DNA from 2 places in the Streptomyces sp. NPDC051569 genome. Region 1 is predicted to be linked to the other one. Evidence: predicted binding sites of a transcription regulator. Region 1 holds the regulator's gene; the other holds the start of a gene.
What was found. The regulator HspR, encoded in region 1, represses chaperone genes until heat shock. The targets are predictions, from matches to a motif close to TTGAGNNNNNNNNNCTCAA.
Positions count from the first base shown of each region.

Region 2: the regulator HspR is predicted to act here: its motif matches at 7,951-7,969, upstream of lon (endopeptidase La).

Region 1 covers NZ_JBITDJ010000018.1:27,733-42,086, forward strand. The annotation lists gene ACIBAE_RS22925 (sugar transferase) at 1-622, opposite strand, end outside; gene dnaK (molecular chaperone DnaK) at 1,053-2,897, shown strand; gene grpE (nucleotide exchange factor GrpE) at 2,894-3,544, shown strand; gene dnaJ (molecular chaperone DnaJ) at 3,605-4,801, shown strand; gene ACIBAE_RS22945 (heat shock protein transcriptional repressor HspR) at 4,809-5,315, shown strand; gene ACIBAE_RS22950 (helix-turn-helix transcriptional regulator) at 5,497-6,480, opposite strand; gene ACIBAE_RS22955 (hypothetical protein) at 6,662-6,832, shown strand; gene ACIBAE_RS22960 ((2Fe-2S)-binding protein) at 6,829-7,152, shown strand; gene ACIBAE_RS22965 (pyridoxamine 5'-phosphate oxidase family protein) at 7,317-7,793, opposite strand; gene clpB (ATP-dependent chaperone ClpB) at 7,898-10,573, shown strand; gene ACIBAE_RS22975 (AAA family ATPase) at 10,779-11,069, shown strand; gene ACIBAE_RS22980 (YbjN domain-containing protein) at 11,422-11,961, shown strand; gene ACIBAE_RS22985 (hypothetical protein) at 12,216-12,434, shown strand; gene ACIBAE_RS22990 (hypothetical protein) at 12,440-12,841, shown strand; gene ACIBAE_RS22995 (LuxR C-terminal-related transcriptional regulator) at 12,866-13,870, opposite strand; gene ACIBAE_RS23000 (LLM class flavin-dependent oxidoreductase) at 14,338-14,354, shown strand, end outside.
Region 2 covers NZ_JBITDJ010000001.1:263,672-278,025, forward strand. The annotation lists gene ACIBAE_RS01110 (hypothetical protein) at 1-257, shown strand, start outside; gene ACIBAE_RS01115 (DUF6104 family protein) at 330-515, opposite strand; gene ACIBAE_RS01120 (multifunctional oxoglutarate decarboxylase/oxoglutarate dehydrogenase thiamine pyrophosphate-binding subunit/dihydrolipoyllysine-residue succinyltransferase subunit) at 658-4,521, opposite strand; gene ACIBAE_RS01125 (ATP-binding protein) at 4,802-5,857, opposite strand; gene ACIBAE_RS01130 (response regulator transcription factor) at 5,986-6,723, opposite strand; gene ACIBAE_RS01135 (spermidine synthase) at 6,827-7,444, opposite strand; gene lon (endopeptidase La) at 7,992-10,406, shown strand; gene ACIBAE_RS01145 (GntR family transcriptional regulator) at 10,474-11,022, opposite strand; gene ACIBAE_RS01150 (lysozyme) at 11,144-11,992, opposite strand; gene ACIBAE_RS01155 (MarR family winged helix-turn-helix transcriptional regulator) at 12,198-12,692, shown strand; gene ACIBAE_RS01160 (hypothetical protein) at 12,745-13,527, opposite strand; gene ACIBAE_RS01165 (nitrate- and nitrite sensing domain-containing protein) at 13,913-14,354, shown strand, end outside.

The sequences.
Region 1 (14,354 bases):
GGAATCGGCCGGAGATCCGGCGGTCGAGGCGGCGGTCGGTCCGGCGGTCGAGGCGGCGCCGGACGCGACGGGAAACGCGGCGGGACGCGCGGCCGCGATGCCCGCCGTGCGGGGCGAGCAGGGCTCGCGGGGTGCGGGCGAGGATCGCCAGGTCCAGGCCGATCCAGTGGTGTTCGACGTAGTGCTGGTCCAGCAGCGGCGTCTCGTCCCACGGCAGCGGCGAGCCCCGCCGCAGCTGGGCGAGGCCGGTGAGGCCCGGCCGTACGAGCCGGCGCCAGGGAGCGGCGGCCTCCCGCGAGCCGACCCTCAGGGGCGCCGGTCCGACGAGCGACAGGTCGCCGCGTACGACATGGGGCAGCCGGGACAGCAGATCGAGCCGGAACCGCCGGGTGCGCAGGGAGCGCAGGAGGAACGGGCGGCCGTGCAGCCCGGTGCGGTAGTCACGTACGAGGACGCCCCCGGGCGGTCGCGAGAGAAGGGCGGCGAGGGCGGCGGCGGCCAGGACGGGCGCGGTCAGCGCCAGCAGCACCGTGCCGAGCGCGAGGTCCAGCAGGCGTTTGGGTTCCAGGCGGGGTGTTCGGGGTGCCCAGGGCGTCCGGGGTGCCTGGGGCGATCGGGTCACGAGGGGACTCGTGGTCCTCCGCAGCATCGTCGGCCGCCTCATGGTCCGCCTGCCCGCGCCGGCGCCGGGATGCCTCCGCCCGGGGCCCCTTCCGAGCCGCCTCATGATCCGCCCCACGGGTCTCCGTGGGACCCACCCCGTAGGAACCCGCCCCGTGCGTCGCTTCATGGTCACGCCGACCGTTCTGTGCGTTCTGTTACTTTCGAGAGGTCTTGCTGGCATTCCGCACTCTTTGTGAAAGTTGTTACAGAACGATCGCATGGTTGGGTGGCGAGATCCGGGTAGGCGCACCCCGCGCGGGCCGCTTCGGCTCTGCGGGCGCAAGGTGCCCGCACCTTAGTTGAGTCTCCTCCGCTCAGGTCCTTTGACTCCATGAGATCCGTGATGCATCCTTGAGTCCGTTCCACTCAAGTCAGCTGGAGGAATTGACATGGCACGTGCGGTCGGCATCGACCTGGGCACGACTAACTCCGTCGTGAGCGTTCTCGAAGGCGGCGAGCCCACCGTCATCACCAACGCCGAAGGCGCCAGGACCACGCCGTCCGTCGTCGCCTTCGCGAAGAACGGCGAAGTGCTCGTCGGCGAGGTCGCGAAGCGCCAGGCGGTCACGAACGTCGACAGGACCATCCGGTCGGTCAAGCGCCACATGGGCACCGACTGGAAGATCAACCTGGACGGCAAGGACTTCAACCCGCAGCAGATCTCGGCCTTCGTGCTGCAGAAGCTGAAGCGGGACGCCGAGGCGTACCTGGGCGAGAAGGTCACCGACGCGGTGATCACCGTCCCGGCGTACTTCAACGACTCGGAGCGTCAGGCCACCAAGGAGGCCGGTGAGATCGCGGGCCTCACCGTCCTGCGTATCGTCAACGAGCCGACGGCGGCCGCCCTGGCGTACGGGCTCGACAAGGACGACCAGACGATCCTGGTCTTCGACCTCGGTGGCGGCACCTTCGACGTGTCGCTGCTGGAGATCGGTGACGGCGTCGTCGAGGTGAAGGCCACCAACGGTGACAACCACCTCGGTGGTGACGACTGGGACCAGCGTCTCGTCGACTTCCTGGTGAAGCAGTTCGCCAACGGTCACGGCGTGGACCTCTCCAAGGACAAGATGGCTCTCCAGCGTCTCCGCGAGGCCGCGGAGAAGGCGAAGATCGAGCTGTCGTCCTCCAGCGAGACGTCCATCAACCTGCCGTACATCACGGCGTCCGCCGAGGGCCCGCTGCACCTCGACGAGAAGATCACCCGGTCGCAGTTCCAGCAGCTGACCGCTGACCTCCTGGACCGCTGCAAGACCCCGTTCCACAACGTCATCAAGGACGCCGGCATCCAGCTGTCCGAGATCGACCACGTGGTGCTCGTCGGCGGTTCGACCCGTATGCCCGCCGTCGCGGAGCTGGTCAAGGAACTGACCGGCGGCCGTGACGCCAACAAGGGCGTCAACCCGGACGAGGTCGTCGCCATCGGCGCCGCGCTCCAGGCCGGTGTCCTCAAGGGTGAGGTCAAGGACGTCCTGCTCCTCGACGTCACCCCGCTGTCCCTCGGTATCGAGACCAAGGGCGGCATCATGACCAAGCTGATCGAGCGGAACACCACGATTCCGACGAAGCGCTCCGAGATCTTCACGACGGCCGAGGACAACCAGCCGTCCGTGCAGATCCAGGTCTACCAGGGCGAGCGCGAGATCGCGGCGTACAACAAGAAGCTCGGGATGTTCGAGCTGACCGGTCTGCCGCCGGCCCCGCGTGGCGTGCCGCAGATCGAGGTCGCCTTCGACATCGACGCCAACGGCATCATGCACGTGGCCGCGAAGGACCTCGGCACCGGCAAGGAGCAGAAGATGACCGTCACCGGCGGCTCCTCGCTGCCGCGCGACGAGGTCAACCGGATGCGCGAAGAGGCCGAGCAGTACGCGGACGAGGACCACCGCCGCCGCGAGGCCGCCGAGACCCGCAACCAGGCCGAGCAGCTCGTGTACCAGACGGAGAAGTTCCTCAAGGACAACGAGGACAAGGTCCCCGGCGACGTCAAGACCGAGGTCGAGGAGTCCATCGTCGAGCTGAAGGAAAAGCTCAAGGGCGAGGACACCGCCGAGATCCGTACGGCCACCGAGAAGGTCGCCGCCGTCTCGCAGAAGCTCGGCCAGGCCATGTACGCCGACGCCCAGGCCTCCGGCGCCGCCGGTGCCGAGGCGCCGGGCGCCGGAGCCCCGCAGGGTGACGACGACGTCGTCGACGCCGAGATCGTCGACGAGGACAAGAAGGACGGTGCCGCGTGACGGAGGAGACCCCGGGCTTCGAGGAGAAGCCCGACGTCCCTTCCGGCGCCGGCCCCGATGACGCCACGCCGAACGCCGCCGAGTCCGACTCCGTCAAGGAGTCGGGCCCGGCGGCCCCGGCAGGGGACGCACAGGACGCGGCTCTGACCGCACAGCTGGACCAGGTCCGTACCGCGCTCACCGAGCGCACGGCGGATCTCCAGCGGCTCCAGGCCGAGTACCAGAACTACCGGCGCCGGGTCGAGCGTGACCGGGTCACGGTCAAGGAGATCGCTGTCGCGGGTCTGCTGACCGAGCTGCTGCCGGTGCTCGACGACATCGGCCGGGCGCGGGAGCACGAGGAACTGGTCGGCGGGTTCAAGTCGGTGGCCGAGTCGCTGGAGTCGGTCGCCGCGAAGATGGGCCTGCAGCAGTTCGGCAAGGAGGGCGAGCCCTTCGACCCGACGATCCACGAGGCCCTGATGCACTCGTACGCCCCGGATGTCACGGAGACGACATGCGTCGCGATCCTGCAGCCTGGGTACCGGTTCGGCGAGCGGACGATCCGGCCGGCCCGGGTCGCGGTGGCCGAGCCCCAGCCGGGGGCTCAGCCCAAGGCTTCGGACGAGGCCACGGACGAGGAGAGCGGTGGCCCGGAAGAGGGCTGACGCGGTGACGGGCGCCCGGGGTGGCGGCCGAGGTGACGGCGGAGAGGAGGGATGCCGGGAATGAGCACGAAGGACTTCGTCGAGAAGGACTACTACAAGGTTCTCGGTGTCCCCAAGGACGCCACCGAGGCCGAGATCAAGAAGGCGTACCGCAAGCTCGCCCGCGAATTCCACCCGGACGCGAACAAGGGCGACGCCAAGGCCGAGGAGCGCTTCAAGGAGATCTCCGAGGCCAACGACGTACTGGGCGACGCCAAGCGGCGCAAGGAGTACGACGAGGCACGCGCCCTCTTCGGGAACGGCGGATTCAGGCCAGGACCCGGCGGCGGCGGTGGCTCCTTCAACTTCGACCTGGGTGACCTCTTCGGAGGCGCCCAGGGCGGACCGCAGGGAGGCGCCCCGGGCGCCGGGGCCGGCGGCTTCGGCGGCGGGCTCGGCGATGTCTTCGGCGGCCTCTTCAACCGGGGCGGCGGCACCGGGACCCGTACGCAGCCGCGCCGGGGCCAGGACATCGAGACCGAGGTGACGCTCAGCTTCACCGAGGCGGTCGACGGGGCCACGGTCCCGCTGCGGATGTCCAGCCAGGCGCCCTGCAAGGCGTGTTCGGGCACGGGCGACAAGAACGGCACCCCACGGGTCTGCCCGACCTGTGTGGGCACCGGACAGGTGTCGCGCGGTACCGGCGGCGGCTTCTCGCTCACCGACCCGTGCGTGGACTGCAAGGGCCGTGGGCTGATCGCCCAGGACCCGTGCGAGGTCTGCAAGGGCAGCGGGCGGGCCAAGTCCTCCCGGACCATGCAGGTCCGGATTCCGGCGGGCGTCAGCGACGGCCAGCGGATCCGGCTGCGCGGCAAGGGGGCACCGGGCGAGCGCGGCGGCCCGGGCGGCGATCTGTACGTCGTCGTCCACGTCGGCTCCCACCCGGTCTTCGGCCGCAAGGGCGACAACCTCACGGTCACCGTGCCCGTCACCTTCGCGGAGGCGGCGCTCGGCGGCGAGGTGAAGGTGCCGACCCTGGGCGGTCCCGCGGTCACCCTGAAGGTGCCGCCGGGCACGCCCAACGGCCGCACGATGCGCGCCCGCGGCAAGGGCGCCGTACGTAAGGACGGCACCCGTGGCGACCTGCTGGTCACCGTCGAGGTCGTCGTCCCCAAGGACCTCGGCGCACCGGCACGTGACGCGCTGGAGGCCTACCGGAAGGCGACGTCGGACGAGGACCCGCGGGCTGAGCTGTTCCAGGCCGCGAAGGGAGCATGAATCTCCTATGGACAGGCCGGACAGGCTGAACGGACCGGACAGGCCGGAGCGGGCCGACGGGGCGGACAGCCACGGGCGGCGGCGTAATCCGTACCAGCTGACCGAGGAGACGCCGGTGTACGTCATCTCGGTGGCGGCCCAGCTGTCGGGACTGCACCCGCAGACCCTCAGGCAGTACGACCGTCTCGGTCTGGTCTCCCCGGACCGTGCGGCCGGGCGGGGGCGCCGCTACTCGGCACGGGACATCGAGCTGCTCCGCCAGGTGCAGCAGCTGTCCCAGGACGAGGGCATCAATCTCGCCGGGATCAAGCGGATCATCGAACTGGAGAATCAGGTCGCCGCGCTCCAGGCCCGGGTCGCCGAGCTGGCGGCGTCGGTGGAGGGCGCGGCGGTGGCGATGCGGCAGCGCGAGGCGCAGGTGCATGCCTCGTACCGCCGGGATCTCGTGCCGTATCAGGATGTGCAGCAGACGAGCGCGCTGGTGGTGTGGCGGCCCAAGCGGCCGACGGACTGAGGGCGCGTCCCGACGGCTGCGACGGGTGTGACGGCTGCGACGGCTTGTGCGGTCGCGTGCGGTCATGTGTGGCTGTGTGCGGCCGTGCGGCCGTGGGAAGGGCCCCGGAATCCCGCTGGATTCCGGGGCCCTTCCGCGTGGGCGTCGTACGCGGAAGGGCGGCCCCGGGCCTCGGCGGCCGTCAGCTGTCCTCTTCCAAAATTCCTGACCGCGCGACGAGATACCCGAGCTGGGCGCGGCTGCCGCTGCCCAGCGCGGTGGCGAGTTTGGCGATGTGCGCGCGGCAGGTCCGTACGTTCATCCCGAGGCGACGGGCGATGGCCTCGTCCACGTACCCCTCGACGAGAAGCTTCGCGATGGTCCGCTGGACGCCCGTGATGCCGTCGGGGGCCGGCTCGTAGGCCACCTGCTCGGTGAGGGGCGTGGCACGCCGCCAGAGCTGTTCGAAGACCTTGACCAGGTAGGAGACCAGGCCGGGGTGGCGCAGTTCCAGGGCCACCTGCTGGTCGTCGCGCGCGGGGATGAAGGCGACCGTCTGGTCGCAGATGATGAGCCGCTCTATCAGCTCTTCCAGGGTGCGTATCTCGATCTTGCCGCTGGCCATGCGGTCCACGTACGCCATGGTCCCCATGGAGTGCCGGACCGTGTGCTGGTAGAGCGTGCGCATGCTGACGCCACGGTCGATCAGTGGCCGGTCCCGTTCGAGGGCCTGGCTGAGAATGTGCTCGCGCCGGCCGCCTCCGGGCTGAATCGTCAGCACCTCGGTGTGGCACTCGGCGGTGGCGAGATTGAGAGCGGCGTTGATGCGGTTGTAGCCCTCCAGCACGGTGATGGCGTGCGTGGGGGCCGGGTCGAGGGCGCTGATCGCCATGAATGGCTCAAAGGATTCTGTCAGGTCGATGGAGAGCCTCCGACGGTCGAGGATCTCCCGTTCGATGGGGTGGAGCCGCTGGGCGAGGGCGACGGAGGGCGGAACGGGCCTGAGCCAGTTCGGGTCGTCCGGATCGGGGTGCAAAAGGGCGAATTCAAGAAGGCAGGGAGCCTCCTCCGCCTCCGCTCGTGAGATCCGGCCCGCACTCAGAGCGCTGGCGTAAAGGTGCGCTCCTTCGTCACACAACTCAGTGACAGCATGAGGATGTGTCGGTTTTGAGTTGATTGTTGGCAAATCTCCACCCCCCAGGGTCCTGTACGTACAGGAACATGATGCATCGCCCCTGTGGCACTGATGTGCCTGAATGAGCCATCGTCTATGGAGGCGGGGGAGACGCATCCATCAAGTGAGGACGAAGCCGACCATGTACAAGAGATTGCTTCGCTCGGTACTTGCCGCTGCTTTTGCCGCAGTCGTGGCTTACGGGGTTCTGGGTGGCGCGGACACCGGCTGGGGTATCACCCCGGAGGCGACCACGGCGGACACCGGCTGGGGCAGCGCACCGGGTGACACCGGCTGGGGCAGCACTCCCGCGACCACGGCGGACACCGGCTGGGGAAGCTCGCCGGCCCACGCGGACGCATGACCGTCCCGCTGGACGACCGGGTCTTCCGGCGTGAGATGGCAACGGCCTACCGCTCGGGCTGGCACTTCATCGACCTCGTCACCGCCATCCCCCACCGGGGCGACTCGGTGATGGTGACTCTGTTCGGCGAGCCGATCCTCGTCGTACGCGAGGAGGACGAGGACGTCCGTGCCTACCGCTGCCTCCGGAGGCCGCGGGGGGCTCCGAAGCCGGTCCGGTGCGCCATTCGGTACGACATGATTTTCGTCAATCTCGACCAGCGTGATCACCAGCTGGCCGGAGCGCCACTGACCAACACAGCCACCCCCCGCAGTGCCTGAGCGATTCCCCCGTCGTTGTAGATCGCTCGGGCGCTTCCCCCACACAGCGGCGCCATCGTGGACCTGAAACACGATGGCGCCGCTGTGCTTTTCTCTTCCGGGCCCGGGCCGCGTGCCGGCCGCCCTCGCGTCCGCTTCCCGATCGCAGGCCACCCGGCAGGCTCTCAGCCGCGGCCGAGCGCCCGGTCCAGCGCGATCTCGATGAGGACCCGGTCCGGGTCGGGCGCCGGGGTCCGTCCGTACCGCTCCGCGTAGCGGCTCACCGCGTCCGCGACCAGCTCCGGTTCCGTACGGATCCGCGCGCGGCCCTCCAGGGTCGCCCACCGGCCGCCCGCCACCTGGCACACCGCGACCCGCGCGCCCCCCGCGCCGCCGTCGGTGGCCGCCGCGCCGTCCGCGCCCGCGCCCGCCGCGCCGTCCGTGCCCGCGGCTCCCACCCCGCCCGCCGCCAGGATGTTGGCGACCTTTCTGCTGTGCTTCCCGGTGATGACGCGGGCGAGTCCGGCCTCCGGGTCGTACGTCACGCCCACCGGGACGACGTGCGGACTGCCGTCCGGACGCGCCGTGGTCAGGGTGCACAGGTGGTATTCGCGCCAGAACGCGAGAAAGCTGGGGCTGGGATCGCGTACGTCTTCGGTCATGCCGGAAGCCTAGAGGGGTGCCCCGGGTGTTGCCTTGAGTGGAATAGACTCAACTTTGCGCATGTTCCAGCAGTCAAAGCGAGATGCACGAGGAGAGAGCGCACGTGGACGCCGAGCTGACCAACAAGAGCCGGGATGCCATCACCGCCGCCACCAACCGCGCCGTGGCGGCGGGACATCCCGACCTGACCCCCGCCCATCTGCTGCTCGCGCTGCTCGCGGGCGAGGACAACGAGAACGTCACCGATCTGCTGGCCGCCGTCGAGGCGGACCAGGCTGCGGTACGGTCCGGAGCGGAGCGGCTGCTGGCCGCACAGCCCAGCGTGACCGGGTCCACCGTCGCGCCCCCGCAGCCCAACCGCGAACTGCTCGCCGTCATCGCCGACGCCGCGCAGCGCGCCAAGGAGCTCGGGGACGACTACCTCTCCACCGAGCACCTGCTCATCGGCACCGCCGCCAAGGGCGGGCGGGCCGGGGAGGTACTGGACCAGCAGGGGGCCAGTGCCGGGAAGCTGCTGGACGCGTTCGAGAAAGCAAGGGGAGGACGCCGGGTGACCACGCCCGACCCGGAGGGCCAGTACAAGGCCCTGGAGAAGTTCGGCACCGATTTCACCGCCGCCGCCCGCGAGGGCAAGCTCGACCCGGTCATCGGCCGGGACCAGGAGATCCGGCGCGTGGTGCAGGTGCTGTCACGCCGTACGAAGAACAACCCGGTGCTCATCGGTGAACCCGGCGTCGGCAAGACCGCCGTCGTGGAAGGGCTCGCGCAGCGCATCGTCAAGGGCGATGTGCCCGAGTCGCTCAAGAACAAGCGGCTGGTCTCGCTCGACCTCGGCGCGATGGTCGCGGGTGCGAAGTACCGCGGCGAGTTCGAGGAGCGCCTCAAGACCGTCCTCTCCGAGATCAAGGAGAGCGACGGGCAGATCATCACCTTCATCGACGAGCTGCACACCGTCGTGGGCGCCGGCGCCGGTGGCGACTCCGCCATGGACGCCGGCAACATGCTCAAGCCGATGCTGGCCCGTGGCGAACTGCGCATGGTCGGCGCGACCACGCTGGACGAGTACCGCGAGCGCATCGAGAAGGACGCGGCGCTGGAGCGGCGCTTCCAGCAGGTGCTGGTCGCCGAGCCGACCGTCGAGGACACGATCGCGATCCTGCGCGGGCTCAAGGGCCGGTACGAGGCTCACCACAAGGTGCAGATCGCGGACGCGGCCCTGGTCGCCGCCGCCACCCTCTCCGACCGGTACATCACCTCCCGCTTCCTCCCCGACAAGGCCATCGACCTCGTCGACGAGGCCGCGTCCCGGCTCCGTATGGAGATCGACTCCTCGCCCGTCGAGATCGACGAACTCCAGCGCTCCGTCGACCGCCTCCGGATGGAGGAGCTGGCGCTCAAGAACGAGTCCGACCCCGCTTCCAAGCAGCGCCTGGAGAAGCTGCGCCGCGACCTCGCCGACCGCGAGGAGGAGCTGCGCGGCTTCACCGCCCGCTGGGAGAAGGAGAAGCAGGGCCTCAACCGCGTCGGTGAGCTGAAGGAACGTCTCGACGACCTGCGCGGCCAGGCCGAACGCGCTCAGCGCGACGGCGACTTCGACACCGCCTCCAAGCTGCTCTACGGCGAGATCCCCGGCCTGGAACGCGAGCTGGAGGAGGCCGCCGAGGCCGAGCAGGAGGCCGCGAAGGAGCCCACCGACAAGCTGGTCAAGGAGGAGGTCGGCCCGGACGACATCGCCGATGTCGTCGGCTCCTGGACCGGCATCCCGGCCGGCCGGCTGCTGGAGGGCGAGACACAGAAGCTGCTGCGCATGGAGCAGGAGCTGGGCCGCCGGCTGATCGGCCAGAGCGAGGCGGTGCGGGCCGTGTCCGACGCGGTACGCCGTACCCGCGCCGGAATCGCCGACCCGGACCGGCCCACCGGGTCCTTCCTCTTCCTCGGCCCGACCGGCGTCGGCAAGACCGAGCTGGCCAAGGCCCTGGCGGACTTCCTCTTCGACGACGAACGGGCCATGGTCCGCATCGACATGAGCGAGTACGGCGAGAAGCACTCGGTCGCCCGGCTCGTCGGCGCCCCGCCCGGCTACGTCGGCTACGAGGAGGGCGGCCAGCTCACGGAGGCCGTGCGGCGCCGCCCGTACAGCGTGGTGCTGCTCGACGAGGTCGAGAAGGCCCATCCCGAGGTCTTCGACATCCTGCTCCAGGTCCTCGACGACGGCCGGCTCACCGACGGACAGGGCCGGACGGTGGACTTCCGCAACACCATCCTGATCCTGACGTCCAACCTCGGCAGCCAGTTCCTGAGCGGACACAGCCCGGTCGAGCCGATGGCCGGCGAAGAGCAGAAGAAGCAGCGGGTCATGGAGGTCGTACGGGCCTCCTTCAAGCCGGAGTTCCTGAACCGGCTCGACGACGTGGTGGTCTTCTCCGCCCTCTCGCGGGACGAGCTGGCCCATATCGCGAAGCTCCAGATCAACCGCCTCGCGAAGCGTCTCGCCGAACGGCAGCTCACCCTGGAGGTCACCCCGGCCGCCCTGGACTGGCTGGCCGAGGAGGGCAACGACCCGGCCTACGGCGCCCGCCCGCTGCGCCGCCTCGTGCAGACCGCGATCGGCGACCAGCTCGCGAAGGAGATCCTCGCGGGCGAGATCACGGACGGCGACACGGTCCGGGTGGACCGCTTCGACGACGGCCTGATCGTCGGCGCGGCCACGCCCGACGAGCCGGCCGCCGGGACGGCCGCGCCTGCCGGGACGCCCGCGCCCACCGGGAAGACGCTGTAGCGGCGACTACACGACAGGCCCGTCACCCCCTCGGGTGACGGGCCTTTTCGTACTCCAGGCAGGCAAGTATTCTCACGCAGAGATGCAAATTTGCATTTCACTTGTTCACAAGGCCGTCTTCGGGGATGAGGGATCTCATGTTGTTGAGCTTCGTGTCGCCAATCACGGCTCTCTGCGTGACCCGCAGGAGCTGAATCTCGCTCCGGTGTACGAGGACGACCGGCCCGCGGTGCCGGTCGCGGCGGTCTACGGTGCGAACGCGTCGGGCAAGTCGACGCTGGTGGACGCGTTCCGCTTCTTCACGGATGAGAAGTCGGCCGGGAACGGGGCCTCCGAGCTGTATCCGCTCAGTGACTTCAAACCGCGCAAGGGCGAGAACTTCGAGCGGCGTTACCTGGCCGGCAGCTACGGCGCGGTCCCGCTCCTGCCCGAGACGGCCTTCGAAGACCTGTTGAAGAAGTACTGGGGGGCACATGGCGAGGTCGTTCCCGCGTGAGGGATCGGGCCGGCGGCGCGCCCCGGTCCGACGCTCCTCACGCACCCTGCTGATCGTCTGCGGCAGCAAGGAGACCGAGCGGCAGTAACTCCAGGGCCTGCGGGACCATCTCCGTAACCCCGCCGTCTCCGTCGTCGTGCGCGGCAAGGCGTGCTCCCCGACGCAGCTCGTGCCCGGCACGACGCCAACCCGTCCACGGGTGTCTGGCAGCTCACGGAGCGCATGGCGAACCCGTGACAGGCGGGTTTTCCGCCGTCCGTGTCAGCCGGTAGCGGATCGGGGCGGGCCGGGGTTGCCACGTCCCGGGCGGCATGGGGGAGGATGGCAGGAACCGTACGAAGGGAAATACACGGTGAGCATCGACCCGTCCTCGATTCCGAATTTCGGGGGCCCGCCCCAGCCGCAGGGTGCAGGACCGGCGGGCCCCGTCGTCCCTGACCAGGATCTGGTCAAGCAGCTCCTCGAACAGATGGAGCTGAAGTACGTCGTCGACGACGAGGGTGACCTCGCGGCGCCGTGGGAGGAATTCCGGACGTACTTCATGTTCCGGGGCGATGACGACCAGCAGGTCTTCTCGGTGCGGACGTTCTACGACCGGCCGCACGCCATCACGGACAAGTCGAAGATCCTCGACGCGATCGACGACTGGAACCGCCGCACGCTGTGGCCCAAGGTGTACAGCCACATCCACGAGGAGGGCGACGGCCCGCCCACCGTCCGGCTCATCGGCGAGGCCCAGATGCTGATCGGCATGGGTGTCAGCCTGGAGCACTTCGTGTCGTCCACGGTCAGCTGGGTGCGCGCGTCGATCGAATTCGACAAGTGGATCGTGGAGCAGTTCGGCCTGGAGTCGGCCGACGGTGCCGACGAGAAGCCCGACGACGAGCTCTGACCACCAGCGGTCGGACCGGGGAAGCCCGGCGAGGACGTGATCTTTCTGATCGCGGCCTCGCCGGGCTTCTCCGTTCCCGGGCGGGCGGGAAAACGGGGGCGGGCAAACGGGCGGCGGGCGGGCAAACGGGCGGGAAGCGGCCGGGCGGGCGGGCCGCGCCCGGCCGAAGACGGCCATGTCCGGAAGCGACCGCTGGTGGCCGGGGGTGCGGCGCCGCAGGATCGGAACCACAGATCTCAACGGGGAGCAAAGAAATGCCCAAAATTATGCATGTACGCGTCAGTTTTGCCATACTCGGCGCGGTGGCGGCGGTCATGATCACGGGAACCGCCGCGTCAGCCGCGACGGCCACCCAGGTGCCGGTGCCGGTGCCGGTGTCGGTGTCGGTGGGGCAGACGGCCACGGAGCAGGTAAGCGATGTTCTGACGGGTCTTCTGCACGGAGTGCTGCCCCACAACTGGGGCTGGGAATAGGACCTATGCATCTGATCGCGGCGCTGCTGTCTCCCGCGTGGCCGGGGATCACCCCCGGGCGCATTCGTGACGCCGTCGATCAGCATGCGCCGGACGGCCGTGCGGTCGCTCACGTGTATCTGCGGGAGCGCGAGGGCTGGTGGCGCATGGGCATCTTCATGAACGGTGTCCCCTCCGGCGCGGACGGAGGGGACACCGCATGGGTACGGAAGGCGCTGGCCTCGCTGATGCCGGATGTCGACCCCGTCATCCAGGTGCGGGCGGTGGCGCCGCCGGAGAGCACCACGGGCTGCGCGGGCCCCGGCCCCGGCCCCGGAGCCGCGCCCGACGCCGAGACCGATACCGACACCGACACCGACACCGACACCGACACCGACACCGGTATCGGCTTCGGCTGGGGCGGCTGATCCCGCGTCAGCGGATCCGGGCGGTCAGATCAGGTCGTCGCCGTTGAGCCAGCCGATGTCCATGGCCCGCGCGCCGGCCTCGAAGCGGCTCCGCGCTCCCAGCCTCTCGGTGAGCGCCTCGCTGATACGCCGTACGGTGCGCTCGGATATCCCCAGGGTGCGCGCGACCACCGCGTCGGTCGCCCCCTGGGCCCACAGGCGCAGCGCGGCGCGCTGTTGCGTGCTGGGCTGGCCCGGTTCACGGCAGCGCCGGGGGCCGATCGGGTGCGCCGACTTCCACGTCGACACGAAGAGCGCCACCAGCCCTGCCACCATGCCGCGCCCGGTCACCACGAGCGCGCCCTTGGCGGTGCTGCGGTCGTCCATGGGAACGACGGCGATGCTCCGGTCGATGACGATCATCCGGATCGGAAGGACGGGCTGCGTCCGTACCTCGGCGCCCTCTTCGGTGAGCCACTTGAGGTGGACCAGCGACGGTTCGTCGTTGCGGACGCTGTCCAGGTAGACCGCCCGCATCCGGACACCGCGCGCCAGTGTCTCGCGGTTCAGCGGCCGGGACCGGACGAGGTTCTGCTCGGACTGCGGTCCGCCGGGGTTGAAGGACCAGACCTCTTCCCGGCAGGCTTCGGCGAGTTTCTCGATCCTGGTGCGCACCGCTTCCAGTCCGATCACGCGCTCCACGTCGGAACGGTCCTGGTCCTTGACGGACGTGGTTCGCGCGGTCAGCAGATCGGCGATGGCGGCCCGGGACTCCTCGATCTGCACCTGCCGTTCCGCGATCTCCGCCTGCTGACGGGCGAGGAGGGCGGAGAGGGCGGTGTCGGGGTCGTTGAGCGCGGGCGAGGAGGTCTCGTCGCCGCCCCAGCGGACGAGGGCGAGGCCGGCCAGCCGGTCGAGCGCTCTTCTCGTGTCGTCGAGTGTCACGCCGGCATGGGAGCTGATGTCGCTGATATCGGCGTCCGGCTGGAGAAGAAGTGTCTGGTAGACGGCCTGGGTCAGCGGGTCAAGTCCCAAGTAGTCCAGTGACATTCCCACTCCCGCTGATGCGTACCTTTCGGACAGGATCGGCCCCACCGCTGCTGGTCAGGCCATCCGGAGAGCATCGGTCTGCATCATCCCCGCATCGCCCGCGATTGTCGATCTTTTGCGCAGAGATGCGGCAAGGGGGATGGGGCCCTGGTGAAACACCTGGCTGTCATACCGTCAGCAGCCGTACTTCACCGACCAATTGACCCCCGGACGGCTTCCGCTCCCCGGCGCGCCGCCTTGTCGGGCCGGCAGGGTGTGTGCCCTTCCAGTGCGGTCGGGTCCGGCTGTCCGCTCGCGGACAGCCGTCCGGGGCGACCGGAAAAGCCCACTGCCAGAAGGAAGTTGGCAAGCAACAGAATCAGGCCATCGGCGACAGGGGGTCGCCGGAGCCGCTCCAGGGCGGCGCGATCAGCGACGGACGGGCCGCCACGGCGGAACCGGCCGCCGCGCCGAGGCCGGGGGGCGAGATGCTCGAACTGTCAGT
Region 2 (14,354 bases), on a different contig from region 1:
AGGTCGAATGGGCGGGGCCCCGTGAGGTGGTCCGTACGGTACGGACCGGGGCGCACCCGGTGAGCGCCGGGCCCGGAGGCGCCTGGTTCCGGGGGCCCCGGGCCCGGATGCTCGGCGCCGCCCAGCTCACGGCCGGCGTCCCGCTGGCCCTCTGGGGCGTCCGCCGGCACAGCGCCGGCTGGACCGTCGCCGGAGCGCTGCTGATCGCGCACGGCGCGCTGGGACTGGCGTACGACCGGCCACGCCTCCGCCACTGAGCGGGACGGCGGTGGCCGTACGGCAGGGGGTCAGTGCGCGAGGCCGCTCCCGTCAGCGCGAGGCCGCTCCCGTCACTCCTCGTCGTCCTCGTCGTCGTCCAGCCGCGCCAGCCACGTGGCGAGCCGCTCGACCGGGACCTCGAAGTCGGGGTTGAGATCGACGAACGTACGCAGCTGCTCGGCGAGCCACTCGAAAGTGACCTCCTCCTCGCCGCGCCGCTTCTCCAGTTCCTCGATGCCACGGTCGGTGAAGTACAAGACATGCTCCTGGTGGGACGGGCTTTTCCCCTCAGGATAAGTCGTGGCACATGCCGGAGGGCCCGGCCCGCGAGACGATCGCGGGCCGGGCCCTCCGGCATGTGCGGGTGAAGCCGTACGGACAGAGCCGTACCGACGCCGGTCAGGCGTCGAAGACCTCGCTGACCAGCTGCTGCTGCTCGGCCTGGTGGCGCTTGGCCGAGCCGACCGCCGGGGACGAGGAGTGCGGACGCGAGATCCGGCGCAGGCGCTCGCCGTGCGGGATGTCGGCGCCGACCGCCAGGTCCAGGTGGTCGATCAGGTTGAGCGCGATGAACGGCCAGGCACCCTGGTTCGCCGGCTCCTCCTGGGCCCACAGGTACTTGTCGGCGTTCGGGAACTTGGCGATCTCGGCCTGCAGTTCCGCACCCGGCAGCGGGTACAGGCGCTCCAGGCGCAGGATCGCGGTGTCCGTGACGCCGCGCTTCTGCCGCTCGGCCTCCAGGTCGTAGTAGACCTTGCCCGAGCAGAAGACGACCTTGCGGACCGCGTTCGGGTCCACGGACGCGTCGCCGATCACCGGGCGGAAGCCGCCGGTGGTGAACTCCTCCGCCTTGGACGCCGCGGCCTTCAGACGCAGCATCGACTTCGGGGTGAAGACGACGAGCGGCTTGTGGTGCGGGTTGTGGACCTGCCAGCGCAGCAGGTGGAAGTAGTTCGACGGCAGGGTCGGCATGGCGACCGTCATGTTGTGCTGGGCGCACATCTGGAGGAAGCGCTCCGGGCGGGCGGACGAGTGGTCCGGGCCCTGGCCCTCGTAGCCGTGCGGCAGCAGCAGCGTGACGCCGGACGTCTGGCCCCACTTCTGCTCGGCCGACGAGATGAACTCGTCCACCACGGTCTGCGCGCCGTTGACGAAGTCACCGAATTGCGCCTCCCACATGACCAGCGCGTCCGGGCGGGCCAGCGAGTAGCCGTACTCGAAGCCCATCGCCGCGTACTCGCTGAGCAGCGAGTCGTAGACGTTGTAACGGGCCTGGTCCTCGGAGAGGTACTGCAGCGGGGTGTAGTCCTCGCCGGTCTCCTGGTCGACCAGGACCGCGTGGCGCTGGCCGAACGTGCCGCGGCGGGTGTCCTGGCCGGAGAGCCGGACCGGGGTGCCCTCCATCAGCAGCGAGCCGATGGCGAGGGTCTCGCCCATGCCCCAGTCGATCGTGCCGTCGTCCACGGAGGACGCGCGGCGCTGCATCTGCGGCATCAGGCGCGGGTGGACGCTGACGGTGTCCGGGATGTTGACCTGCGACTCGGCGATCCGCTTGACGACCTCCTGGGAGACCGCCGTGGTGACGGCCACCGGGAACTCGGCCTGGGCGTCCGGGACATGCGTCGGGGCGGGCCCCGAGGTGGCCTCGCGGACCTCCGCGAAGACCTTCTCCAGCTGGCCCTGGAAGTCCTGGAGCGCCTGCTCCGCCTCTTCCAGCGTGATGTCGCCCCGGCCGATGAGGGACTCGGTGTAGAGCTTGCGCACCGAGCGCTTCTTGTCGATCAGGTTGTACATCTGCGGGTTGGTGAACTGCGGGTTGTCGCCCTCGTTGTGACCGCGGCGGCGGTAGCAGATGAGGTCGATCACGACGTCCTTGTTGAACGTCTGGCGGAACTCGAAGGCGAGCCGCGCGACGCGGACCACGGCCTCCGGGTCGTCACCGTTCACGTGGATGATCGGCGCCTCGATCATGCGGGCGACGTCGGTCGCGTACATGGACGAACGCGAGGCCTCCGGGGCGGCGGTGAAGCCGACCTGGTTGTTGATCACGATGTGGACCGTGCCGCCGGTGCGGTAGCCGCGCAGCTGCGACATGTTGAGCGTCTCGGCGACGACGCCCTGGCCCGCGAAGGCCGCGTCGCCGTGGAGGGCGACGGGCAGGACCGTGAAGTCCGTACCGGCCTTGTTGATGATGTCCTGCTTGGCGCGGGCGATGCCCTCCAGGATCGGGTCGACCGCCTCCAGGTGCGAGGGGTTCGCGGCCAGCGAGACCTTGATCTGCTCGCCGTCCAGCCCGGTGAAGGTGCCCTCGGCGCCCAGGTGGTACTTCACGTCGCCGGAGCCGTGCATCGACTTCGGGTCGAGGTTGCCCTCGAACTCCCGGAAGATCTGCGCGTACGACTTGCCCACGATGTTCGCGAGGACGTTCAGGCGGCCGCGGTGCGCCATGCCGATGACGACCTCGTCCAGGCGCGACTCGGCGGCGGAGTCGATGACCGCGTCGAGCAGCGGGATGACGGACTCGCCGCCCTCCAGCGAGAAGCGCTTCTGGCCGACGTACTTCGTCTGCAGGAACGTTTCGAACGCCTCGGCCGCGTTGAGCCGGCGCAGGATGCGGAGCTGCTCCTCGCGCTCGGGCTTGGCGCGCGGGCGCTCCACCCGGTCCTGCAGCCACTTGCGCTGCTTCGGGTCCTGGATGTGCATGAACTCGATGCCGGTGGTGCGGCAGTACGACTCACGCAGCACGCCCAGGATGTCGCGCAGCTTCATCATGGACTTGCCGGCGAAGCCACCGACCGCGAACTCCCGCTCCAGGTCCCACAGCGTGAGCCCGTGCTCGGTGATGTCCAGGTCGGGGTGCTTGCGCTGGCGGTACTCCAGCGGGTCCGTGTCGGCCATGACGTGGCCGCGCACCCGGTAGGAGTGGATCAGTTCGAAGACCCGGGCGGGCTTCGTGACGTCGTCGTCGTGCGAGGCGTCGATGTCCTTGAGCCAGCGGACCGGCTCGTACGGGATGCGCAGCGCCTTGAAGATCTCGTCGAAGAACTCGTTCTCGCCGAGGAGCAGTTGGCTGAGGATCCGCAGGAACTCGCCGGAGGCGGCGCCCTGGATGACGCGGTGGTCGTACGTCGAGGTCAGCGTCATGACCTTCGAGATGCCCAGCTTGTTCAGGGTGTCCTGCGAGGTGCCCTGGAACTCGGCGGGGTAGTCCATCGCGCCGACGCCCAGGATGAGGCCCTGACCGGGCATCAGGCGCGGTACGGAGTGGACGGTGCCGATGCCGCCCGGGTTGGTCAGCGACGCGGTGACTCCGGTGAAGTCATCCATCGTCAGCTTGTTGTTGCGGGCGCGGCGGACGATGTCCTCGTACGCCTGCCAGAACTCGAAGAAGTTGAGCGTCTCGGCCTTCTTGATGCCGGCGACGACGAGCTGGCGGTCACCGTTCGGCTTCACCAGGTCGATGGCGAGACCGAGGTTCACATGCGCGGGCTTGACCAGGGTCGGCTTGCCGTCCCGCTCCGCGAAGGAGTGGTTCATCGACGGCATGGCCTTGAGCGCCTGCACCATCGCGTACCCGATGAGGTGCGTGAACGAGATCTTGCCGCCGCGCGCACGCTTCAGGTGGTTGTTGATGACGATGCGGTTGTCGAAGAGCAGCTTCACCGGGACGGCGCGCACGGACGTGGCCGTGGGCAGTTCCAGCGAGGCGTTCATGTTCTTCGCGACGGCGGCCGACGGGCCGCGCAGCGTCAGGTACTCCGGACCCTCGGCGGGCGAGCCGTCCTTGCCGGCGGGCGCGGCGGCGGCCTTGGGCGGCGCCGGGGCGGCGGCGGGCTTGGCGGCGGGTGCCGCCTGCGCCGGAGCGGCCGGAGCCGGTGCCGCCGCGGCGGGCTTCGCCGGAGCCGCGGGCGCGGCGGCCGGAGCGGCGGCCTGGGCCGGAGCCGGGGCGGCCGCGGCGGGCTTCGCCGGAGCGGCTGCCGCGGCGGGAACCGGGGCGACGGCCGGGGCCGGGGCCTGGGTCGTGGGCACCGCAGCCCCCGCGGCTGCGGTCTCCGCGGGCTTGTCCGCCGTGCCGGAGGTGCCCGGCTTGTAGTCGGCGAAGAAGTCCCACCAGGCACGGTCGACCGAATTCGGATCCTGGAGGTACTGCTGGTAGATCTCGTCGACGAGCCATTCGTTGGCTCCGAAGGCAGCGGCAGGGCTCTTGCCCTGCCCGTCTTCGTCGGTCGAGATGCTCGCGTTACTGGGGGACTGAGACGACACGGCGTGAACCGCCCTCTTCCGCTTCACAAGGTGATGGACAGCGGGAATCAAGGCTACGCCTACCAGGCCAGCAGGTGCAGACCGGGCGTGCCATCGTCGTGCATCTCACATCGAACGGTGGGTTTCAGCGTATGAAATGGCGGGAAACAAGCCAGGTTCCGTTGCGCCAGGGATGCACAAGAGTCGCTCGGCCGCCCCGCCACGGCCGGTCCGCGGCCCGTAGCCCGCCCGTCCCCGACTCCGTACCCGGAGATCGTGCGCTAACGCTTCGAACTGTACGTCAACCGCGCGCCCGGGGGACTCCCGGAAGGGTGACCTGTATCCGGCAGCCCCGAGCGGATTCGGCCACGCCGATGCGCCCGCCGTGCAAATCCACCGCCCAGCGCGCGATCGCCAGCCCCAGACCCGTACCGCCGTCGCTGCCGGGGCCGTGCGGGGACTGCGCGGTGCCCCGGTTGAAGCGCTCGAAGACCTGGTGCCGCTCCTGCTCAGGAATCCCGGGCCCCTCGTCCTGCACCTCCAGGTCCAGCGACTCGGGCTGCTCGCCGCGCCGGGCCCGGACGGTGACCCGGCCGTGCGGCGGGCTGTGCTTGACCGCGTTGTCGATGAGGTTGGCGACGACCTGATGCAGCCGCTCCGCGTCCGCGTGCGCGGTCAACTCCGGCGGCGAGACATCCAGATGCAGATGTACGTCCGTACGGGTGTGGTTGCCGGAGCCGGAGCTCAGTTTGCGCTGCGAGGCGGCCAGACCGGCTTCCTTGAGCACGCCGGAGAGATACGGCCACACCTCGAAGCGCTGGGCCCTCAGCGTGACGACGCCGTTGTCGAGCCGGGACAGGTCGAGCAGCGTCTCCACCAGCCGGCCGAGCCGCTCCGTCTGCCGCAGCGCCGTCCGCATCGTCTCCGGATCGGCGGCGGACACCCCGTCGACGACGTTCTCCAGCACGGCACGCAGGGCCGCGATGGGCGTGCGCAGCTCGTGCGAGACGTTCGCGACCAGCTCCTTGCGGTGCCGGTCCACGGCCTCCAGATCGTCGGCCATGCGATTGATGGTGGAGGCGAGGTCACCCAGCTCGTCACGGCGGTCGGCGCCGCTCACCCGGCGGGTGTAGTCGCCATGCGATATGCCCTTGGCGACCGTGTTCATCTCGTCGAGCGGAGCGGTCAGGCCGTGGGCCACGAACTGGGTGATCAGCAGCGTCGCGATCACCGAGAAGACCGTGATGAAGCGCAGCTCGGTCTTGGTGTGCAGGGCCACCATCAGCAGACCCGTCGTGATGAAGACGGAGACGACGACGAGCGTGCCGAGCTTGGTCTTGATGGAGAACGGCCGCAGCCCGGTTCTCTCCGGGCCGGTGGCGCGGCCACGGACCTCCCGGCCGCGCCGGTCGTGACCGTACCTGTCGTGACCGTGTCTCTCCCGGCCCTGTCTCTCGCTGCCGGCACCGCCGCCCCGGGGCCGGGTCATGGCGCCGGAGTCTCCAGCGCGTAGCCGACGCCGTGCACGGTACGGATCCGCTCGGCGCCGATCTTCCGGCGCAGCGCCTTGATGTGACTGTCGACCGTACGGGTGCCGGAGGCGTCCGCCCAGTCCCACACCTCGGCGAGCAGCTGCTCCCGGGAGAGCACCGCGCGCGGGGTGTTCGCCAGGCAGACCAGCAGATCGAACTCGGTGGGTGTCAGATGGACGTCCTCGCCGCGCACCCGCACCCGGCGCTGCGCGTGGTCGACCTCCAGCTCACCCAGGCGCAGGATGCCGCTGCGCGGTGTCACCGCGGCGAGCGCCGCGCGCTCCACCCGGCGCAGCAGCACATGCACCCGGGCCGCCAGCTCGCGCATGGAGAACGGCTTGGTCATGTAGTCGTCGGCGCCGACCCCGAGGCCGACCAGCATGTCGGTCTCGTCGTCACGGGCCGTCAGCATCAGCACCGGCACCGGGCGCTGCGCCTGCACGCGGCGGCAGACCTCCAGGCCGTCGAAGCCGGGCAGCATGATGTCGAGGACCATCAGGTCCGGCTGCCAGGCCTCGGCCGCGTCGACGGCAGCCGGGCCGTCCACCGCCGTCTGCACCAGAAAGCCCTCGGCCCGCAGCCGCGCCGCGATCGCGTCGACGATCGTGGCGTCGTCCTCGACGACCAGGACCCGGCGCTGGGCGCTGGGCGTGGCCGCGACTCCGCTGTGGCTGGTGTGTGTCTGCTCCATCGCCCGCCCCTGGTACGCGTTTCGCGATCCCTGATCCACATTCCTCATGCGGATGGTGGATCCGTGTGTCGGGAGCAGCGTAGAGGCAGCGGGAGGGTCCCGGCTACGCAGTGCGAACAGCGAGATGGACCACGTCGGGTACGCCTCGGGCAACCGGGATCTCTTCCGCCCTTACCCCGGTGAACCCGGCATTCCGTAACGCTTCGCCAAAGGCGGGAGACGGTTGCGCCGACCAAACGGCGAGGACACCGCCCGGTTTCAGCCGCGCCCGGCAGGCCGCGAGCCCCTCCGGCGAGTACAGGCCGACGTTGCCGTCGGTGACGGTCCAGTCCGGTCCGTTGTCGATGTCCAGACAGAGTGCGTCGTAACGTTCCGTGGCCGCCCGTACATACTCCACCAGGTCGGTGTGGAGGACGGCCGTACGCGGATCGGCGAGCGCCGTGCCCGAGATCCGGGCGAGCGGGCCGGTGAGATGCCAGTCGATGACGGCCTGTTCGCGCTCGACGACCACGATCCGGCCCCAGCGGCGGTCGGCGGCGGCGTGCGCGAGGGAGAAGCCGACACCGAGGCCGCCGATGAGGACGGCGGGCCTCTCGTCCCGGTCTCCGGGAAGCGCGTCCAGCGCGGCGTCGATCAGCAGCCGCTCGGAGCGGCCGTCCGAGGTGTCCATCAGAAAGCACCCGTTGGCGATGATTTCCAGCCGCGCGCCTCGCTGCCGCAGGACGACCTCGCCGTACGGCCCGTCCCGCCGGTCGAGCGTGACGGGCGCGGCGTGCGCGTCGGCGCCCGGGCCCGTGCCGGTGCCGAGGCCGGTGCCGAGGCCGGTGACGGTGCCGATGTCGGGAGCCGGGTCGTCGGCGATCGGGCCGTCGGCGATCGCGTCGTCGGGAATCGGGTCGTCGGCGATCGGGATGGGCGCGGGGTGGGGCACGGTGGATCTCCTCGTCCGGCGGCCGGCTGTCGCTGATCATCCTGGCGGGACGAGGACAGCGGGGACAGTCCATTTCTCCGCCCGGCGAACCCTGATCGCCGGCCGGGACCGCTGAGAGCCCGGGCGATCCGCCCGCCGACCGAGGTCCGTGGAGTGAGGACGACCACCGCGCGGTGCCGTGGAAGGTCTTACGGCTGCTGGACGTTGTCGTCAGGAAGCCGCGCTCCTTCCGGGCCGTGCGAGAGCGATCGCTCTCAGCGAACGAGACCCCGGGAACATCTGCCGACCCACCAGCATTGAGTCCACATAGCTCAACTTGATTGCCGAAGGGGAGATCATGGCTGCCACGTCCACATCGCTCACGCTTCCCGTGCTGCCGCTCGACGACGAGGTCGTTCTGCCCGGCATGGTGGTGCCTCTCGACCTGTCCGACACCGAAGTCCGCGCCGCGGTCGAGGCCGCGCAGGCGGCATCCCGCGCCGGTGACAGTGGCGCGGGAAAGCCCAAGGTGCTGCTCGTGCCGCGCATCGACGGGACCTACGCCGGCACCGGCGTGCTGGGCACCGTCGAGCAGGTCGGCCGGCTCTCCGACGGCGACCCCGGCGCACTGATCCGCGGTAGAGGCCGCGTCCAGATCGGCGCCGGTACGAGCGGCCCCGGCGCGGCCCTCTGGGTCGAGGGCGTCAGCGTCGACGAAACCGCGCCCGAACCGCTGCCCGGCGCCGTCGCCGACCTGGTGAGGGAGTACAAGGCCCTCGCCACCGACTGGCTGAAGAAGCGGGGCGCCTGGCAGGTGGTCGACCGGGTGCAGCAGATCGACGACGTGTCGACGCTCGCCGACAATTCCGGGTACTCACCGTTCCTCTCCACGGCCCAGAAGGTCGAGCTGCTGGAGACCACCGACCCGGTGGCCCGCCTCAAGCTCGCCACCGAGCAGCTGCGCGAGCACCTCGCCGAGCAGGACGTCGCGGAGTCCATCGCCAAGGACGTCCAGGAGGGCGTCGACAAGCAGCAGCGCGAATTCCTGCTGCGGCGCCAGCTCGAAGCCGTACGCAAGGAACTGCGCGGGCTGAGCGGCGAGGGTGACGACCAGGACGAGTCCGACGACTACCGGACGCGTGTCGAGGCCGCCGACCTCCCCGAGAAGGTGCGGGAAGCCGCCCTCAAGGAGGTCGAGAAGCTGGAGCGCTCGTCCGACCAGAGCCCCGAGGGCTCCTGGATCAGGACCTGGCTCGACACCGTGCTCGAACTGCCCTGGAACGAGCGCACCGAGGACGAGTACGACATCCGGGGCGCCCAGTCCGTCCTCGACGCCGAGCACGCGGGCCTGGAGGACGTGAAGGAACGCATCACCGAGTACCTGGCCGTGCGCAAGCGGCGCGCGGAGCGCGGCCTCGGTGTGGTCGGCGGCCGTCGCGGTGGCGCCGTCCTGGCTCTGGTGGGCCCGCCCGGCGTCGGCAAGACCTCGCTCGGCGAATCGGTCGCGCACGCCATGGGACGCAAGTTCGTCCGGGTCGCGCTCGGCGGTGTGCGGGACGAGGCGGAGATCCGCGGACACCGGCGTACCTACGTCGGCGCCCTGCCGGGCCGCATCGTCCGGGCGATCAAGGAGGCCGGTTCGATGAACCCGGTCGTCCTGCTCGACGAGATCGACAAGGTCGGCTCCGATTTCCGGGGCGACCCGGCCGCGGCCCTGCTCGAAGTCCTGGACCCGGCGCAGAACCACACCTTCCGTGACCACTATCTGGAGGTCGAACTCGACCTGTCCGACGTGGTGTTCCTCGCCACGGCGAACGTCCTGGAAGCCATCCCGGAGGCGCTGCTCGACCGCATGGAGCTGGTCCGGCTCGACGGCTACACCGAGGACGAGAAGGTCGTCATCGCCCGCGATCACCTGCTGCCCCGGCAGCTGGAGCGCGCGGGCCTGGAGCCCGGCGAGGTCACCCTGGAGGACGACGCGCTGCGGAAGCTGGCAGGGGAGTACACCCGCGAAGCGGGCGTGCGAAACCTGGAGCGGTCCATCGCCAGGCTGCTGCGCAAGGTCGCGGCCGAGCACGAGCTGGGCCGGCGCGAGCTGCCCTTCACGCTCCGCGACGAGCACCTGCGCGGGCTGATCGGCCGGCCGCACCACGTCCCCGAGTCCGCCCAGGACCCGGCCGAGCGCCGCACGGCGGTGCCCGGCGTGGCGACGGGGCTCGCGGTGACCGGCGCGGGCGGTGACGTCCTCTTCGTCGAGGCGTCGCTGGCCGACCCGGAGACCGGCGGTTCCGGCCTGACCCTGACCGGACAGCTCGGTGACGTGATGAAGGAATCGGCGCAGATCGCGCTCTCCTTCCTCCGCTCGCGCGGCGCCGAACTGGAACTGCCGGTCGCCGACCTGAAGGACCGGGGCGTGCACATCCACTTCCCGGCGGGCGCGGTGCCGAAGGACGGCCCGAGCGCGGGCATCACGATGACGACGGCGCTCGCGTCGCTGCTGAGCGGCAGGCAGGTCCGCACCGACGTCGCCATGACCGGCGAGGTCTCACTGACCGGCCGGGTCCTGCCCATCGGCGGCCTCAAGCAGAAGCTGCTGGCCGCCCACCGGGCCGGCCTCACGACGGTGGTGATCCCGAAGCGCAACGAGGCCGACCTGGACGACGTCCCGGCCGAGATCCTCGACAAGCTGGACGTCCGCCCGGTGACGGATGTCCGTCAGGTCCTGGAGATCGCCCTGTCCCCGGCGGAGGTCCTGGTGTCGGCGGCGGCGTAAGGCCCACGAGAACGGACGCGTACGACGGCAGGGCCCGGAACGAAAATCCGGGCCCGGCCGTCGTGCGTCACGGTCTTCCGATGCTGATCTCGTAGCGCAGCCGCTGAAGGCGGGCCGGCATCGTCATGATGTCGACCTGGATGGGCCGGTCGTCGGCGTCCAGGGTGACGCGCGTCAGACGCAGCACCGGTTCGTCCGCCTCCGTGCGCAGGGCTTCCCGCTCCTCCTCACCGGGCAGGCGAGCGGTCACCTCCTCCCGGACGCGTACCCCCACGTGCCCCAGCTGGGCGAGCAGGGTGACGGCTCCGCCCGGGATCTTGGCTGTTCCGGCGAGACGCGTGCCACGCGCGACGGAAGCCGGGTAGTAGGTGTCGGTCAGCTCGCACAGCACGTCTTCGAGGTACATCACCCGCCTGCGGACGACGACGGTCTCGCCCTCGGCCACCCCGAGGAGCCCCGCCGGCTCCGCGGACGCCGGGATCTCTCCCGCGTGAACGACGCGCTGGCTTCCACGCCGCCCCCGCGCGGCCAGCTCGGCGCCCCAGGCGTCCGGCTGCCCGCTGTCCCGAGGCGTCAGGTACGGCATGGAGCTGCTGACCCACTCACCGGCGCTCATGATGTCCTCCCGTACCGCCGACTGCTCGTGATCTCCAGCTCTGCCGCTGACAGCATGACAGCGCGGTCCCGACCGGGGGTCCGTTCCGGTCGGGACCGCGCTGCGTGCGTTCGCGGCGGGGTCAGCCGTTGGCCAGGGCCACGACCCGGTCCAGAGCGCCGTTGAAGCGGTCGTGGTCGCCGACGTACGGGCCCGTCGAGGTGTACTGCCAGATCGTCTGGACGTCCCAGCCGGCCGGCAGCTCGCCGACCGTGGTGTTGTAGCGGGCGATCCAGAGCGGGTTCGTGGCACCGAAGCCCGTGTAGTTGCCCGTGCACTCGATCCACCAGCTCGTCGCCGTGTAGATCACCGCGTCGCGGCCGGTGCGGGCCTTGTACGTGTTCAGGAAGTCCCGGATCCAGTCCACCATCTGGGCCTGGGTCTTGCCGTAGCAGGACTCGCCGTACGGATTCCACTCGATGTCCAGCACGCCCGGCAGGGTCCTGCCGTCCCGCGACCAGCCTCCGCCGCCGTCCACGAAGTAGTTGGCCTGCACGGCGCCGCTCGCGTCGTTCGGGGTGCCGAAGTGGTACGCGCCGCGGATCATGCCGACGTTGTACGAGCCGTTGTACTGCGAGGAGAAGGACGGGTTCTTGTAGTAGTTCCCCTCGGTGGCCTTGACGTAGGCCCATTTCACGCCGCTGTTCCACAGGGACGCCCAGTCGACGTCCCCCTGATAGCCGGCGACGTCGACGCCTTCCGTCTGCACGACGCGTTCGTCGCGGGGCATACGGCCCTGGCCGTCGTGCGCGATGACGCCCATGCCCATGTGGGCCGAGCCTCGTGCGGGCAGCTCGGCCGGGGGATCTGCCGGGGGGTCGGCGGCGTTCGCCGCGCCCGGGAGGGTGAGGACGAGCGCGAGAGTTGCGAGGAGAGCGCCGGCCACGGCGCGGAACGAGCGGCCGTACGTTCCGGATCTGTGCACGGGCATTGCGTGCCTCCGAAGACCTCGGTGGGGGGACCTCATGACGGGGCGGCGTGCGGTGGGGCGGCACGCCCGCACTGACGCTACGCACGTAGACCCGCGTGACGGAAGGGCGCCACGCTGCCGTCGTTGGTATAAACCTGCGAAATACTGAACGAGCTGCGGCAACGGCCGACGGTGGAAGAAACTTTCAGGAGCGGAAAAGCGCACGATGAGTGCTGACGTGCACGGGAGCGGTACGGCCGACCGACCGGATCCGGCCCAGGGATGTGGTGTGGACCACGAATTCCTGGCGCTGGAAAGGGAGTTGGCGGTCTTTCTGCGCCGCGCCCGGGCCAGCTCCGGCGAGATGGCCCGCGAGGTCCACCCCGAGCTGGAGCCCGCCGCGTACGGACTGCTCGTCCGGCTGGAGGAGACCGGCAGCCAGCGGGCCACCGAGCTGTCCTACTACTTCGGCGTCGGCAAGGCCACGATGAGCCGCCAGCTGCGCGCGCTGGAGGAGCTGGGGCTCGTCACCCGCGAGCCCGACCCGGCGGACGGGCGCGCTTCACTCGTCCGTGTCACCAACGAGGGCCTGGCCCGTTTCCGGCAGGTCCGGGACGCACGCCGCGAGCTGTACGTACAGAAGCTGGCCGACTGGGACCGGGCCGAGATCGCGGAGCTGGCCCGGCTGCTCCACCACCTCAACGCCCGCGCCGAGATCTGACGCGGCCGGTCCGCTCCGGGGGCCGGCCGCGCCACGGCCGGCCCGGCACGCGCTAGAGCTCCACGTACGTCACCGTCGCGTCGTCGCTCGACTTCCAGCGGCGGAACGCCGCGCCGTCCCGGTCCGCCGACTCCGCCGCCCGTACCCGGTCGATCAGCTCCTGCGGGCCGTTCTTGCGGACCAGCGCCAGGCAGTCCGACCAGTCGCCTTCCCGGAAGAGCTCCACCCAGCGGGTCGCGCCGTCCGTCAGGGCGAGGAGGGAACGCACCTCCGCGACCGGCGTGCGGCCCGTCACCGCCTTCCCGGCGACCGACGGATCCGCCGCCGCGGTGAAGAAGCCGCCCTCCGCGTTGCGCAGCGTGTCCGTCGCGGCGAGTGAGCGGAGCGTCTCGGCGGGCAGGCGGTCCAGCCGGTCGTCCAGCACCGCCCGTACTCCGCCGTCCGGCGACTCCAGAAGGAGCGTCGAGTCGGAGAGCACCAGATGCTCGACCACGTCTCCGCCCCAGCGCGCGAGGACGACGGTCGCCTGAGGTGTCCGCACGTGAGAAAGGTCACAGGTGGTGCGGTGGGCGTCCGCGGTGCGCGCGATCGACGCGGCCAGGATCTCGGCCAGCGTCAGATCCCGGCGTGAACCGGACAGTTCGGCCAGGGCGCCGCCCAGTCGTGCGGTGAACCACGGGACGCCGTGCACGCACCCGTCGTCGCCGACCGGGGGCGTCACCCCGTCCAGGACCACCAGGGCTCCGCCCTCGCCGGCGGCGGGCAAGGACACTGCTGTCCAGTCCTCATTGGGCCGTACGGCGGCGCCGGGTGCGGTGGCCAGTTCGATGCGCATGATGCCCAGTCTGCCTGACGGTGACGACTGCCCGCATGAGTCCTTCACCTCGTGCGCACATTCGCCCGGGGGGTCGTCGCACCAGGTCAGGCCGGTGTCTTCGGGCCGGAATCAGCCACTCCGGACGGGTCCGGGAAGCTGCGGGCGCGCATCCTGCCAAAGCCCGCGCGGAAGGTCCACCCGGCACAGGTGGTTCCGCCGAGCGCGCGCCGGGCGGAGTTGGTCGTCAACTGATCCGTACTGTTCACTCCTTCGGGTGGTGGAGCGGCCGATGCGCGCCCCCCTCCCAAAAGCGCTGGAATGGTCGGAAGCCGTACCAGGGGTGGGTGGGGGTTTTCCGTTGTGACCGGTCGTCACCTCTGCTTCATGGGCGGACGAGTGAAGAATGCGAGCACCGGTGCAGAAAAAGCGGCCTCGGGGCAACGACGTCATGCGCGGCGGAACTCCGGGTGAGCCCCAGAAGGCGGGCGTCGGAGCCACCCCGGGCACCGGAGCCACCCCGGCCACCGGAGTGACGTCGACCCCGGCCAAGGAAGGGCGCCGCGTGCGGGTACGCAGCCGCCTCATCGCCGGTGTCGCCCTCGTCGGTGTCACCGTCGTCGTGGCGGGCGCCCCCGCCGTCCTCGCCGCCTCGGCCGAGCTGACCGACGCTCAGCGTCTGGTGACCCTCGCCGAACTCAACCGGCAGGCCGTGACCCTCGCCCACTCCCTCGCGGACGAACGCGACGAGGTCATGGTCCATATCGCCGCGGGCCGTGACGGGCAGTCGGGTGGCGAAGAGAGCGACGGCAGCGGTACGACCGACGGCAGCGGTACGGCCAAGGGCA